Regions from separate parts of the Clostridium taeniosporum genome, predicted to be linked through region 2. Evidence: riboswitches for the same ligand, from Rfam matches in the RefSeq annotation. Region 2 holds a riboswitch; each other region holds the start of a gene.
What was found. A riboswitch is a leader RNA that binds a small molecule or an ion and turns the genes downstream of it on or off. The one in region 2 is predicted to bind lysine.
Positions count from the first base shown of each region.

Region 1: another riboswitch for lysine. It lies ahead of dapA (4-hydroxy-tetrahydrodipicolinate synthase); the one in region 2 lies ahead of lysA (diaminopimelate decarboxylase).
Region 3: another riboswitch for lysine. It lies ahead of BGI42_RS00400 (Na+/H+ antiporter NhaC family protein); the one in region 2 lies ahead of lysA (diaminopimelate decarboxylase).

Region 1 covers NZ_CP017253.2:3,168,752-3,174,424, forward strand. Annotated here, with positions in the region: gene BGI42_RS14255 (PRK06851 family protein) at 1-495, shown strand, start outside; gene BGI42_RS14260 (SulP family inorganic anion transporter) at 823-2,484, opposite strand; gene dapA (4-hydroxy-tetrahydrodipicolinate synthase) at 3,011-3,880, opposite strand; lysine riboswitch at 4,090-4,256, opposite strand; gene BGI42_RS14275 (MBL fold metallo-hydrolase) at 4,794-5,597, shown strand.
Region 2 covers NZ_CP017253.2:2,920,957-2,926,629, forward strand. Annotated here, with positions in the region: gene ftsH (ATP-dependent zinc metalloprotease FtsH) at 1-800, opposite strand, end outside; gene BGI42_RS13195 (DUF3006 domain-containing protein) at 846-1,064, opposite strand; gene lepB (signal peptidase I) at 1,198-1,725, opposite strand; gene lepB (signal peptidase I) at 1,802-2,320, opposite strand; gene lysA (diaminopimelate decarboxylase) at 2,678-3,973, opposite strand; lysine riboswitch at 4,199-4,366, opposite strand; gene BGI42_RS13215 (peptidoglycan recognition protein family protein) at 5,309-5,673, opposite strand, start outside.
Region 3 covers NZ_CP017253.2:91,926-97,598, forward strand. Annotated here, with positions in the region: gene BGI42_RS00385 (nucleoside recognition domain-containing protein) at 1-520, shown strand, start outside; gene BGI42_RS00390 (phasin family protein) at 624-956, shown strand; gene BGI42_RS00395 (ABC1 kinase family protein) at 1,160-2,776, shown strand; lysine riboswitch at 2,832-3,006, shown strand; gene BGI42_RS00400 (Na+/H+ antiporter NhaC family protein) at 3,122-4,840, shown strand; gene BGI42_RS00405 (aminopeptidase P family protein) at 5,087-5,673, shown strand, end outside.

The DNA of each region.
Region 1 (5,673 bases), 250 kb from region 2:
AAAGGTCCAGTTAATTTTGTTGAAAATTTGACCAAAAACGTTTCTAACAGATATTTTATAAAAGGAAGACCTGGCTCTGGAAAATCCACTTTATTAAAAAAATTAGTTAAAGAATGTATAGTACGAGGAATTGATGCCGAAGTTTATCACTGTGGATTTGATCCTGATAGTTTGGATATGGTAATAATGAGAGAATTAGATGTTTGTATTTTTGATTCAACTGCCCCTCATGAATATTTTCCTGTTAACGAAAAGGATTATATAATAGACATGTATTCAGAATTAATCACTCCAGGTACTGATGAAAAATATGCTAATAATTTATCCATTATTCAAACTAAATATAAAGAAACAGTTTCAAAAGGTACTTTATATTTGGCAAAAGCTAAATCTTATCATGATGATCTAGAAAAGATTTATGTAAATGTAACAGATTTTAATAAAATAAATGAGATAAGAGAAAACTTAATAGAATTAATAAAAACATTTGAATAAAACTAAGGCATATTTAAATAAATAATTAGTCAGTATTCCCATTTGTTTTGTAAACTACTCCTTCCTTAGGTTCTACTAATAGCACAACTACTAGCATAACCTAAGTTATTGTATTTCACAAAATATCAGTCACATATTTCACTTGTTATTTCTTTTTATATGCCTAATATCTTCTAATAAATATTTAAACTAAAAAACTTTTAAACTATTTATTAATTTTAATTATTAAAAAAGGACTGTAGTAATGAATATTCTTCATTATTTCAGTCCTTTTTAATATATTCTAATTTATATATTTATTAAAATTAAAAATTATTATATCTAAATCTAGTTTACAAAAGTAGCTATATTTTTTATGTATCTACTTGCTACTGTTATAGCTTCTCTCTTAGTATCATATATGCTTTCTTCACCAATTAAAGCTGCAATTCCCATATTTCCAAGAACATTTCTTGGTTGCTCTTGAATATGTGTAATTAAAAGTTTTATCTTATTTTTTTTACACTGTTTAAGTAATTTCTTTAATGCATCTATTGCCGAAGCATCTATTGCATAACTATGTCTCATGTCTAATATAAGAACTTCTGCTGTTGGTTTTACAGAATTAACTTTAAATAAAAAGTCTTGTACTATTCCAAAGAATAACGGTCCATCAACTTGGTATACTAATATCTTTCCATCTGCTTCTTTTAGCATATCTAAAACTTCTTTATCAAAAACCTCTTCATCTACTAAATCTCTAATAGCAGTTGTTTCACATACCCTCTTCATAAATAAGAACATAGCCATAAGCATACCAAATCCAATTGCTACTACCAGGTCAAACACTATAGTAAAAAAGAAAGTTACAACTAATACAATAACATCACTCTTAGGAGCCTTTAATAATGACTTAAATGCTCTCCATTCACTCATATTATAAGATACAACAGCTAATATTGCTGCAAGAGATGTCATTGGTATTAATTTAGCCACAGGCATTAAAATTAACATTATAGCTAATAATGTTATAGCATGTACAATTCCTGCAATTGGACTTTTTCCACTATTTTTAACATTTGCTGCTGTTCTTGCTATAGCACCTGTTGCTGGTATTCCCCCAAATAGACCTGATACAATATTACCAACACCTTGTGCAACAAGTTCCATATTAGAATCATGAGTGTCTCCAATCATTCCATCAGATACTACAGCTGATAATAACGACTCTAATCCTGCTAATATCGCAATTGTCATTGCTGGAGCAAACAATTGATTTATTGTACTTATACTTAATTTAGGTAATATTGGCATAGGTATTGATGATGTTAATGTGCCAAATCTATCTCCTATAGTCTCTACTGGTAATTTAAATATCATTACTAATAAAGTAGAAACAATTAGTGCAACTAATGAGCCTGGTATTGTTTTATTAACTTTTGGCCATAAAACAATAATAAGTATACATAAAATTCCTATTAATAATGTATAAATATTTAATGTATTCATATGTAAAAAATAACTTTGCCATTTTTGAATAAATTCTGCTGGAACATTATCTATTCTTAAACCAAAAAAATCTTTTACTTGAGTAGATAATAAGGTTATTGCTATCCCGCTAGTAAAACCTACAGTTATCGTTTGAGGTATGTATTTAATTACTGTTCCAAACTTTAATAGTCCCATTATAACTAAAATAATTCCAGCCATTATTGTTGCAGTAATTAAACCATCTAATCCATATTGTTGAATAATAGAATAAATTATAATTACAAAAGCTCCAGTTGGTCCTCCAATCTGTACTTTACTTCCACCTAGAAGTGAAATTACAAACCCTGCAAAAATAGCAGTAATAAGTCCTTTTTCAGGAGATACCCCTGATGATATTGCTAATGCTATTGATAAAGGTAACGCTATTATAGCAACTATAATTCCAGATATAATATCTTTTGCTATCTGATTTTTAGTAATTTCTTTTCCCTTTATCATTGTAAGTAGTTTAGGTAACATTATTTATATCTCCCCTTATCCCTATTGTTTAAAATTATATTTTTAATTAAATTTTACGTTCTAATCAAAAATAAAAGTTATGTCAAAATTAGACGCAACCCTTTTATATTACTCCTAAACATTTCAACAGTCAAAAGTATTTTAATAACTTGACTTGTGCACTAAATTCATCAATTTTACCAAATGGCTTAAAATCAAGGTTTATTAAATATTAAAGAATAAATTTTAGATATACTCTACTCAATCTTTTATACAAATTTAGTTTATTATTTTAATATAACTAGTTAAAGTCTATTTAATTCTAAAATTTATGCTTAAAAATAATAGAATGTTGGCTTTTTAGAATATATGTCCAAATCGCTGCACAAATCTAGTTAATAATTAAATATAAATACGTATTAAAAATAAATATTAGAAAAAAACAAAATTAAAGAGATTTGAAATCTCTCTAATTTTATTTAAAATCACCCTCAATTTTTCACTTATTACTTATTGCTAAATTTCCTAGCCCCTATATAATAGTTATTTATAAAAATAACATATTATCTAATTTTTCTTTGAGTTTATCAGTTATATTAGTTAGTGGTAATCTAACTTCATCAGAATCAATTAATCCTATCTTTTTTAAACAGTATTTTAATGGAGTTGGATTAGGTTCTTGAAATAATAATGGTATAAACTTTGAAATATCACTCCATATTTTTAATGCTTCTTTATGATTATTATTTTGTATATAATCATATATTTTTATAAAACTTTCTGTATTTAAACTTGCAGATGCTAAAATTCCACCATCTCCACCAAGTGCTAATGTTGTATAAAAAAGAGCATCTTCTCCTGTTAATATTGAAAAATTATCATTTGGTCTATTTAATAATAATTCAGAAGTTTGATTTATATTTCCCGAACAATCTTTTATCCCAATGATATTTTTTAGCTCTGCTAATTTATATATAGTCTCATTTTCTATATTAACTCCAGTTCTATAAGGAATATTATACATTAATATATTCATATCTGTTGATTCTGATATACTTTTAAAATGTTCATAAATACCTCTTTGGTTTGGTCTAGAATAATATGGTGCTACTGATAATATTCCATTTACCTTATTATCTTCTGCTATCTTTAATTTTTTTATTACATCTAAAGTATTATTTCCTCCAAGTCCTACATATACTTTTGTTCTACCATTATTATATTCCATTGTTTTTGATAGTACTTCATTATATTCAAAAGATGATATTGTTGAACTCTCCCCAGTAGTTCCTAATGGAATTATTCCATCTACGCCTTTTTCTATATAATAATCCACTAATTTTTTATAGCAAACAAAATCAACACAATTATCTTTAAATGGTGTTACAAGTGGTATTATTACGCCTTTTATTTTCACAAATAGCCCCCCTAAAAATACAAACATATTTTCACTAATTTTAACTGTTATTTAGTTATTCAATTTTGTATTTATTTTTCATAGCGTTTTACACTATTAAATATTAATATAAGAAAACCCGCTATAGAATTACTATAACGGGTAGAGTTCGATTGCTAAAGCTTATAAAGATATTGCTATTATAAAGAAATATTAATAATATCTCATTACATCCTTGTAGCTCTCCACTTACGTGACAGTTATACATATATTTTATGCATACCCAGAAATAAATTTTTGCTTGATTCATTTCTTCGGCCATTATACCTTTCCTTATTAATCAACATCTGCCGACTCCTAATAAGTACTCTTTATAAACAGCTCCTCTACCTTAGGTTTTCCCTATTCATTTTGCTCATTATATCATTTTTAAACATTACTGTAAAGTACTTACAAGATATATTTTATATAATAGTTATCTTTTTTGTTTATAAAATTTAAATCCATATCTATATATTTAACTTTAATTAAAAAATATAAATTAATTTACTTGACTTACATATTAAATTCTAATATTTTACCACATTATTTAAAATGAAGATTTATTAAATATAGAAAATAAATTATATATATCATATTTAATTTTTTATATAAATTTCATTTACTTTCCATATATAAGAATTTAAATTTATACAATTCTAAAATGTATACTTGAAAATAATAAAATATTAACCTTTTGTTACATATATCCATATAACTGTATAAGTCTAATTATATTTTTTTAATCAACTAGGCAATTGCTCAACTAAAATTTTTTATTTTAAAAAATAAATCATATATAATATATTTAATTTTTCCTACTTATTGTTATAAATATACATACCATCTATAATTATATTATCTTAAATAATAAGTTATAAAGGAGAAAAATTTTATGGAATCTATAACTATGCTTGGTACTGGTTCTGCTATGGTAACTAAATGTTATAATACCTGCTTTACCATATCAAAAGATAATGAACATTTTCTTATAGATGCTGGTGGCGGAAATACTATATTATCAAATCTTGAAAAAGTTAATATAAAAATAAATCAAATTCATAATATGTTTATATCGCATAATCATAATGACCATATTCTAGGAAGCATATGGATTATTCGTGCAGTTGCTAATGGAATTATAAATAACAAATATGAAGGTATCTTTAATATTTATTGCAACAAAAAATCTATTGAAGCTATAAAATCTATTTGTTCTTATGTTCTTCAAAATAAATTTCTAAAATTATTTGATGATAAAATAATTTTTAATGAAATTGAAAATAATACCCAAGTTGATATATTAGGACGAAAAACAATATTCTTTGATATACATAGTACTAAAGAATTACAATTTGGTTTTAAAACCTACTTAAACACTGGAAAAGTATTAACTTTCTTAGGAGATGAACCATATAGAGAAAATGTAAAAGATTTTTGTAAAAATGTAGATTATTTACTTCATGAAGCATTTTGTTTATATTCTCAAAAGGATATATTTAAACCATATGAAAAACATCATGCAACTGTAAAAGATGCATGTAAAAATGCCAAAATGTTAAATGTACAAAATATTATACTATATCATACCGAAGATAAAAATTTATTACATAGAAAAGATCTATATGTTAATGAAGGTAAAAAAGAATTTGATGGCAACATATATGTTCCAGATGATTTAGATGTAATAAACCTATAAATAAAATATTTGTTACATAATCATAAACGATTAAAACCATGCATTTAACAAAACTCACCTTTTTATTAATGCATGG
Region 2 (5,673 bases):
AATATTATACATGGTGCTTTTGCCACTGCTTCTTTAAATAATTCTCTAACTCTTGAAGCTCCAACTCCAACAAACATTTCAACAAAGCTTGAACCTGAAAGTGAGAAAAATGGAACTTTTGCTTCTCCTGCAACAGCTTTTGCAATAAGTGTTTTACCTGTTCCTGGAGGTCCTACAAGTAATGCTCCTTTAGGTAATTTAGCACCTATTTCTGTATATCTCTTTGGACAATTTAAAAAGTCAATTACTTCTTTTAATGACTCCTTAGCTTCTTCTTGGCCAGCAACATCATCAAAAGTCACTCCAATTTCGTTTTCAACATAAACTTTAGCGTTACTTTTTCCGATTCCCATTATTCCTCCGCCGCTGCCCATGCCTCCACTTCCCATTCTAGAGAATAAGAATTTCCACATTAAGAAGAAAAATAGCATTGGTAAAATCCAACTAAGTACAAAATCCATAATCGGACTTTGTTTTGGATTTTTACCTGTAAATATTATTTTAGGATTCGCATTATTTAATTTACTTATTAAATTTTCATCTTTAATATTAGCAGTATATAAAGTTTTACCCTTATATTCACTATTATCTGATGGTGTAATTATTAAATTATCACCTGTTATTACTACTTTTGATATTTTATTTTGATCTATCATTTCATAAAACTGATCATAGGATATTTCTTTTGTAGTTGCTGCTTCTCTAACATAATGTGCAGTACCTATGAACATAAAAACTATCAAAAAATATATTATCATTGTAATATATCCTTTTTTCTTCTTTTTATTGTTACCTTGCATTATATCATCCTTTCTTTACAATTCGTAAAAATATATAAAACGTTCTTATTCCCACATATTTTTCATCATATTGTTTATTGCTTGTTTTCTTTTTAAAGTCTCTTCCTTATCTATAATAAATACATCTTCCTTTTTAATCAAAACATCTCCATCTCTTATATTCCCTTTAATATTAGAAAGTGATACTTCTATAATTTCACCTTCAGATGACTCAATTACTACATAGTTTTCTTCAATTCTATCAACTATATATTTATCTACCATATTATAATATCCTCTCTTTATTTTCTCTATATTTAAGTTAACAATACTAAATAAAATTAACCTAAAATAAAACCTTAATCTAAATAAAATATCTTAAGAAATAGTATACCATATTATTAAGAAATAAGAACTATTAATTCAAAGGACCAAAATCCTTAAGAGGCCAAATTTTAATTTGTGCTTTTCCTTTTATATCATCTCCATCTATGTACGGATTAATCCATTTTCTTGCATCATTTGACCTTGCTCTATTATCGCCTAAAAAGAAGTATTTGCCATCTGGCACATCAAATATTCCATCGTAGTCTTCATTATTTTTCACATAATTCTCAGTTAATTGTTGTCCATTCACACTTACTATTCCATGCTTTATCTCTATATGATCTCCTGGTAAACCTATAACCCTTTTTATTAATGTTTCTTGAAGTTCATCTGAATAAAATACTATTATATTTCCATGTTCTATTTTCTCTAAATTATATATCTTAGTTACAAATAATTTATCTCCTTTATTTAATGTAGGAACCATTGATTCACTAGGAATGTATACATTGTAAACTAAAAATTTATTCACCAAAAATGCTATTATTAATGCTGCAAATATTGGTACTACCCATTCAGTAAAAAAATTTTCTTTTTTTATCATATTAATTTTCTCCATAAATTTATTCATAAATATATTCTCCTTTGAGGACAAAAAAATAAAGTCCTTTTATAATTAATTAGCAGTTTATAAATTATTTATACACCTTAAAATCAGTTATAGGATATATTTTAACTTTAGCTTTTCCTTGTATTTTTTCTCCTTTTATATAAGGATCTTTCCAATATCTAGAATCATCTGAATTTGCTCTATTATCTCCTAAAAAGAAATATTCACCTTCTGGAACATCAAATGTTTTATTACAAACTTCATTGTTTTTTACATAATCTTCATTTAATTGTTCCCCATTTACACTTACTATTCCATCTTTTATTTCTATATGATCTCCAGGAAGCCCTATTAATCTTTTTATAAGAATTTCCTTAAGTTCATCCGAATCAAAGATTACTATATCTCCTCTATTTAAATTTTCAGGATTATAGACTCTTGTCGCAATAAGCCTGTCTTTAACTTCTAATGTTGGTTTCATTGATGCACTTTTAATCCACACAGTATAAATCAAAAATTTCCAAACTAACAACCCTATAACTATGGCTCCTATAATCGTTAATCCCCATTCTTTAAAAAAATTATTTTTACTACTCGCCTCCATATAACTTCCACCTTCCTAAATAAATTTACATATACTAAAATATTTATTTTAAACTAGAGTCTCTATTTAATAATAAAACTTTAAAAATTGCATTTCATTAAAATATTAACTATAATTTACAATTTAATTAATTAAAAACAAAACATTATATTTCATCTTAATAGTATAACATAAAGCATTCTATTGAAACATTAAGGATTTATAACAAATTTGTTACTTAAAAATTTAAATATTATACATTATTTATAAGCAAAAAAATGTGTATCAAAATTAATAAATCAATTTGATACACACTAAGATATATATATTATCTTGGGAAAGAATATTAATAAAAAGCTAATTTTATTTAAAGATAATTTAGACTATTTCATTTTTTATAAGATCTTCATATGTTTCTCTCTTACAAATAAGTCTTGCTTTATTATCTTTTATCATCACTACTGGTGGTCTTGGAATCTTATTATAATTATTAGACATTGAATATCCGTATGCACCAGTTGTCATAACTGCTAAAATATCATTTGACTTTGGTACAGAAATATTAATATCATTTAATAGTATATCTCCTGATTCACAACATTTACCACAAATAGTTACTAATTCTTCTAGGTCTCTCTTAACTTCGTTAGCTAACATACATTCATATTTAGCATTATACAAAGCTGGTCTTATATTATCCGACATTCCACCATCTACTGATATATACTTTCTTACTCCGGAAATATTTTTTATTGATCCTACTGTATATAAAGTTATTCCAGCGTTACCAACTATACTTCTACCTGGTTCTATTATTAATGATGGCTTTGATTGACCTGTTCTAGAGCAAACTTCATCAACCTTATTTAATATTGCTTCACAATATTCTTTAGTTGTTTTTGGTTTATCCCCTCTATTATAGTATATACCAAATCCACCACCTAAATCTAGTTCTTTTATTAAATATCCTGTATTTTGTTTGATTTTCTTTATTAAATCTAGCATAATTTCTACTGCATCTTCATATGGTTCAATTTCAAATATTTGAGATCCAATATGACAATGTAGTCCAACTAACTCTATATTAGGAAACTCCATGGACTTATTCACAGCATCTTCTATCATATTATTAACAGGTGGAAATCCAAACTTAGAATCAATTTGACCAGTTTTTATATATTCATGAGTATGGGCTTCAATGCCAGGAGTTATTCTTAAAAATATTTTTTGAATTTTATTATACTTTGCTGCAATTTTATTTAATGATTCCATTTCATAATAATTATCTACAACAAATCTTCCAACACCTAGCTTAACTCCAAAGTCAATTTCATCTAATGTTTTATTATTTCCATGAAACATTACCCTTTCTAAGGGAAATCCTGATTTATAAGCTGTAAAAAGTTCCCCTCCAGATACAACATCTAATGATAACTTTTCTTCATTTATTATTTTACACATTTCAATTGTCAAAAATGCTTTCCCTGCATATGCAACTCTGTTTAAAGATTCCTCACATTTAAAATATTTGTAATAATCACTACAGTTTTGTCTGATTAACCCCTCATCCATAACATATAAAGGTGTACAATACTCCTTTACTAAATCAGTAGTTTTAATTCCCCCAATTGTTAATTCATTGTCTATAATTTCCATATTTCCGAATAATTTCATCTTTCTACCCTCCAATAATTTGTCTAAAAACAAAAGTCACAGATATTAATCTGCGACAGGTAGAGTCTACTTAATTAGGATTTTTGTTGCTCATTGCTTATTGCTAAAGTTATTTTAAATAGTATTTATTAATACTATTATTAGTATAATTAATATAAATTAAACATAAAAATATAAATTAATTTATATTTTTAGTGTAAATTTACTAATTATATTGCAACTATTCCACCTTGTAGCTCTCCACGTTAGTGACAGTTATGTATATATTCTATACACCCCCAAAAATAATTTTTCGCATAAAAATTATTTCTTCGGCTACAATGCCTTTTTTTATAAATCAATATCTGCCGACTCCTTATAAATACTCATCATTATAGCACCTCTACCTTAGGTTTTATTCTATATTTTATTATATTAAAATTTATTATTTTTGTTAAAGATATGATATCATAAATTCAATCTATTTCAATACTTTTGGGTCTATTTTTTTTAACTTTATCAATTTATTAATTTTTTTCAAATAATTACTAATCAATTACTAAATTCGTTAATTTTAAAATAAAATTTTAATTAGCAAAGTATAAATTTTTTTAATATTTAAATTTATTTTTTATTTATCCCTGTTATAATTAACAGTTTTCAAATATGAAATAATTAATCAATAAAGAAACTTCAATGGAGCCTTTAATACTATGAATATTAATTATTATAGTTTATATAATAAGTTTATTTTTACCGTTATTAATTTAGTGTATTTACAAGTTTCTTTCAACTTATCCACATTATCCACATATTTTATCCACAACAATGTTAATTTTGTTAACAAATATTTATTAAGAATATTTATTATAGATATAATTATTTTTTAATAATATGATATCGTATTTAATTTTACACTTTTCTATATATAGTTACATTTTATTTGGTATATACTGTATATCCATACCATTGCATAATATATTTTTTTAGTTATCCACACATTTATCAACAAGTAATTATTTAATCAACACTTTGTGTACATCTATGTGTTTATTAGGTATGCCAACACCTTTCGTATGTACTGAAAAGATTTTAATCCACAAAGTTATACACAACTTTTTTACAAAATAATAGTCCTTAAAAATTTTTAAGTTTTTTGTTATATTTTATATTAATTTTGTTTATTTTAACTATACATATTATAGTTTTACTAATTAAATAAAACTTATACTATCATTTTCACTATAAAGATAACTCTAAATTCCATATTATATTTTTTAAACTACGGATTTAGAGCTATTTAATCAACCAAATATATCTTTAATATATAATTAGTGCTTTTTTCATATAATCATTTTAATCATTAGACAACTCTTGCATTTCATTTATTATTGCTTTTTTCACATTTTCCATAGGAAAATTTTCTCCTGGACATAAGGTTTCATAAGTATCTCCATGCCCTTGTACCTTAGATATATTGTATTTTATTATAAGATATGTTGATAACTTTTCTAATGCATCAATTTCCTGTTCTGTGGGCTCATCTTTTTCTAAATTTCCCTCAATACATATTCCAAGAGTATTTTTATTCTGTCCTTTTATATGTGCACCAATTGCTTCTTCGGGTCTCCCCCTGTAGATTGTTCCATCCTTTCTTATATAAAAATGATATCCTATTCCACACCATTTTTTTCTCACATGCATATCATGTATTTGATTTG
Region 3 (5,673 bases), 440 kb from region 2:
TTATTTAAGTAAAAGTATAATTCCTATAATTTTTTTATTGATTATAACCTATGGGATGATAGAAGGTCGTAAAGTCTATGAATGGTTTATAGAAGGTGCAAAAGAAGGACTAAATGTATGTTTAAGAATATTCCCAGCATTATTAGCTATGATTATAGCAGTTCAAATTTTTAAAGAATCCAATTTATTAGAGGTTTTAAATAATTTAATTGCGCCAATAGGAAATTTAATAGGATTACCTAAAGAAATAATACCATTAATAATTATTAAACCACTTTCAGGTAGTGGTGCCATTGGAGTCTTTACAGATATAATAAAAAGTTTTGGACCTGATACAAAAATAGGATTAATTTCATCAGTTATAATGGGGACAACTGAAACTATTTTTTATACAATTACGGTTTACTTTGGTGCTGTAAAAGTAAAGAAAATAAGACATACATTGTGGTCAGCTATTTTTGCTGATTTAGTAGCAATAATAATGGCTGTATTTATGGTTAATTTATTTCTAATTAAATAATATTTATAAAAAAATATGTAATAACATTTAATTAATATTAATTCCCATTAGTAGAGTAATTTAATAATATATATTAAAAACAAATTTTAGGAGATGATTTTTGATGATTAAAGAAGCTAGAAATTTATTCATTGCTATGGTTGGAGCTACAACTATGACTTATGAAAAAGCTAATGAAGTTATAAATACATTAGTTGAAAAAGGAAAAGTAACAATGGAGGAAGGCAAAGAGCTTTCAGAAGAGTTGAAAAGAGAGATAAAAGAGAAAAAGGAAAATGTAAAAATATTTGCTAATGAAAAAATTAATGAAATCAAACCTATTACAAAAGATGATATATATGATATATTTAAAAAGTTTGACTTTATTACAAAAGAAGAATTCAATGAGTTAAAACAAAGAGTAGATAACATAGAAGAAAAATTAAGAGACAAGTAATTTTAAAAATAAGAAATTAGGCATATAAAAATAAATAACAAGTCAAAGATGCAACGTATATTTTGTGAAATACAATGACTTGGATTCTGCTAATAGTTGTGCTATTAATAGGTTCCAAAGAAGAAGTAGTTCACAAAATAAACTAATATACTGATTAGTTATTTATTTGAATGTGCTTTATTCTTCTAAGGAGGAGAAGGTATGTGACTAAACAATCTTCTGAAAGATTAAAAAAAATAATAAAAGTTTTTGCAAGTTATGGTTTCGGATATATATTTGATAGCAAAAAAGCTGAAGATAAAAAATCTCCTGCTAACTTAAGAAATGCCTTTGAAGAACTTGGACCAACATTTATAAAGTTAGGCCAAATAATGAGTACAAGGCCAGATATACTTCCAAAAGAATATATAGATGAATTAGTAAAATTGCAAGATTCTGCACCACAAGAAGATTTTACTATAATGAAATCTGTATTAGAAAATTCTTTAAAAATCTCTTTAGAAGAATATTTTAAATATATTGATAAATTTCCAATAGCTTCTGCATCTATAGCACAAGTTTATAAAGGTGTATTAAAAGATGGTAGGAATGTAGTTGTAAAAATACAAAGACCTAATATATATGAAGAAATACATTTGGATATAGCTATTATAATGAGAATATTTAAACTTACAAAAACAAAGATAAAACTACCAATTGATCCTATAGAAGCTTTACAAGAAATAAAAATAACGGCTGAAGAGGAATTAGATTTTATTTTAGAAGGAAAAAATGTTGAAAAGTTTAGAAATAATAATAAAAATGTAATTTCTATTTATACACCTTATGTTGTAAAAGGATTGTTAAGTAATAAAGTATTAGTATTAGAGAAAATAGATGGTTTTAAGATAAATGATTTGAAGCAAATTAAAAATAATGGATATAACCATAAAGATATTGCAAAAAAATTAGCACTATCTTATTGTAAACAAATTTTTAAAGATGGATTTTTTCATGGAGATCCTCATCCAGGAAATCTACTAATAAGTTGTGGGAAAATTTGCTTTATTGACTTTGGTATTGTAGGTCAATTAAATGAGGGAACTAAAAAAAATTTAAATTCAATGATGTTAGCAATAGCAACTAGAGATAAAGAAAAATTAATAGAATGTATATTAGCAGTTTCAATAAAAAAAGGTAAAGTAAATAGAATGCACCTATATGATGGGGTATCATATATGTTTGATACATATTTAACTACATCAATAAAAAATATAAAAATATCTGTATTAGTACAAGAAATATTTCATTTAACAAGAGAAAACAATTTACAATTACCAAGGGAATTAGTATCTCTAATAAGAGGAATAATAATACTTGAAGGTGTAATAGTTGAAATAGATCCAGAACTAGAAATTATAGATGTTATAGTATCTTTTATAAAAGAAAAAAATAAGGATATAATATTTGATACTCTAACAAGTGAAGAACTATTAGTATCATTATATTCTTTTGGAAGAGATGGAATTAGGATACCATCTAAAATGTTAGAATTATTAACTAAAATGTCTTTAGGAGAAAGTAAATTTCAATTTGTAGTTGAAGATAAGGAATATATATTTCAAGAATTGAATAAAATGATAAATAGAATAATAACAGGTTTATTAGTAGCAGCATTGATTATAGGATCATCATTAGTAATAAGTAAAAATGTAGGCCCTAAATACAATGGGGTGTCATTAATTGGTATTGTGGGATATAGTATTTCAATTATTTTTGCATTAATACTTTTAATAAACATGATAAAATATTGGTATTTTAATATAAAAAATAAAAAATAATATTTGAAAAATTTTTAATATGCTGTATAATGGATTATAAATAAAGTGAATATTTAAAAGAGGTAGAGGCGCAAAATTTAAGAGTATTATTATTGAGGTAAGCACGATGACGTAGTAAGAAAGGAAATTTTGCCGAAGCTTATAACTGATGTTTTAAGGTTATAGAGCTGGGCTTATGCAGAATATGTATAAGACTGTCACAAATTGGTTTGTGGTGAGCTATCATTCATGAAGTTTTTTAAAGTCTATTTGACTATTGTTAAACCTTGAGTGTTAATCACTTAAGGTTTTTTTATTTATAGTCAGCCTCAGCAGATGTTCACAAAACAAATGGGAGGATGTAAAATGAAAAAAATTAATAAGTATCATGTATTTTTATTAACATTTATGATGTTTTTTATGACATCAACAGTTGCTTTTGCTGAAGAGGTAGATCCTTCAGTAATTAATTCAACTAAATTTGGATGGTTTACTATATTACCACCACTTGTAGCTATAATATTAGCATTTATAACTAAGGATGTTGTAATATCACTGTTTATAGGAATTTTATCTGGATCTTTTTTATTAAATTTATCTGGAGGAAATCCATTTTATGCACTTATTCAAGCTTTCTTAGATTTTGTTCAAAGAGCATTAAATTCTTTAGCTGATCCATGGAATGCAGGGATAGTACTTCAAGTTATGGCTATTGGAGGAGTAATTAGTTTAGTTAGTAGAATGGGTGGAGCAAGGGCTATTGCAGAAGCTTTAGCAAAAAAAGCTAAAAGTCCTGTAAGTACTCAAATAATTACTTGGTTACTTGGTATTTTTGTATTTTTTGATGATTATGCAAATTCACTAATAGTTGGTCCAATAATGAAACCAGTAGCAGATAAAATGAAGATTTCTAGACAAAGATTAGCATTTATAATTGATGCAACAGCAGCTCCGGTAGCAGGAATTGCAATAATATCAACATGGATTGGTTTAGAATTAGGACTTATAAGAGATGGTTTTGCAAGTTTAGGACAACAAGTAGATGCATTTGGAGTATTTTTAAGTACAATTCCATATAGATTTTACAATATATTAATTTTAGTATTTGTTGTTGCAAGCTCTTTAATGTTAAGAGATTTTGGTCCAATGAGAAAAGCAGAAATTAAAGCAAGACAAGGAGAGTCTTTTAATAAAGAAGTTGCTTTAGATAAAGAAATGGAAGATGAAATCAAAGTAAAAGAAGGAGTAAAATTAAGTATTTGGAATGCTATTATTCCAATAGGAGCTTTAATTATTTCCGCTCTTGCAAGTTTTTATTATAGTGGTTATACAACAATAATGGGCGGCGAAGATCAAACTTTGATAAATATTATGAGTACTTCACCAGCGTCATTTGCTGCGATAAGAGAAGCTTTTGCAGCTTCAGATGCAGCTGTAGCATTATTCCAATCAGCTTTATTTGCTTCTATAGTAGCTATATTAATGGCAGTAAGTAAAAAAATATTTACATTATCAGAAGCAATAGATAATTGGATACATGGAATGAAAGGTCTTATAATAACTGGAGTTATTTTAATTCTTGCATGGTCTTTAGGATCAGTAATTAAAGAACTTGGTACAGCTGCATTTTTAGTAAGTAAGTTATCAAGTACAGTTCCAGGATTTTTATTACCAAGTATAATATTTGTTTTAGGTGCTGTAATATCATTTGCAACAGGAACAGCTTATGGAACTATGGGAATTTTAATGCCACTTGCAATTCCACTTTCATATTCAATTTCACCAGAAATGGGATATGTAGTTATGAGTGCTAGTGCAGTTCTTACTGGAGCCATATTTGGAGATCATTGTTCACCAATATCAGATACAACAATAATGTCTTCAATGGGGGCAGGATGTGATCATATAGAACATGTTAAAACTCAATTACCATATTCATTATCAGTAGCAGCAATAACAATATTATTTGGATATATACCAGTAGGACTTGGATTACCTATATGGATAGTATTACCTATTGCTATATTAGCAATAATAGGTTTGGTTTATTTTGTAGGAAAACCAGTAGAAAATTTTAATGAATAGAATTTTATAGGATTTTCAATTAAAACAATAATATTTCCAATAAAGGATTTATTTAAATTATGATATAATTAATAGGATATCAATAATAGTTGATATCCTATTTTTATTTTTGAGGAAATATATGGTTTTTAAAGCTTAAAAACTTGATAAAATCTAGATTTAAGTAAATATTAGTATAGAGTGGAGTATCCACTTTGCTCTATAAATAAAAAGGGTAAATTATAAAAAAGAAAGGTAATGAATTATATGAGAACTTCTGAAAAGCTAGAAAAATTAAGAGAAATAATGAAAAAAGAAAACATAGACTACTATGTGATTCCTAGTAGTGATTTTCATCAAAGTGAATATGTATCTGAACACTTTAAATCAAGAGCTTATATAACAGGGTTTACAGGATCAGCAGGAACTGCATTAATAGGAAAAGAAAAAGGAATTTTATGGACTGATGGTAGGTATTTTATTCAAGCTGAAAAACAATTAAAGGATTCAGGAATTGAATTATATAAAATGAGAATACCAGGATGGCCAACTTTAACTGAATGGTTAATGGATAATATGAAATCTGGAGAAACCTTAGGATTTGATGGAAGATTATTTTCTATAAAGGAATATAAAGAATTTAAAAATATAAAGAATAAAAAAGATATAAATATAGTTATGGATAAAGATCTAATTCAAGAAATTTGGAGTAATAAGCCACAACTACCTAAAGAAAAGGTTTTTTTACATGATATAAAATATTGTGGAAAATCAGCAAAAGAAAAAATTCAAGAAGTTAGAGCTGAAATGAAAAAAATGGGTGGATCTTCATATATAATATCTTCATTAGATGA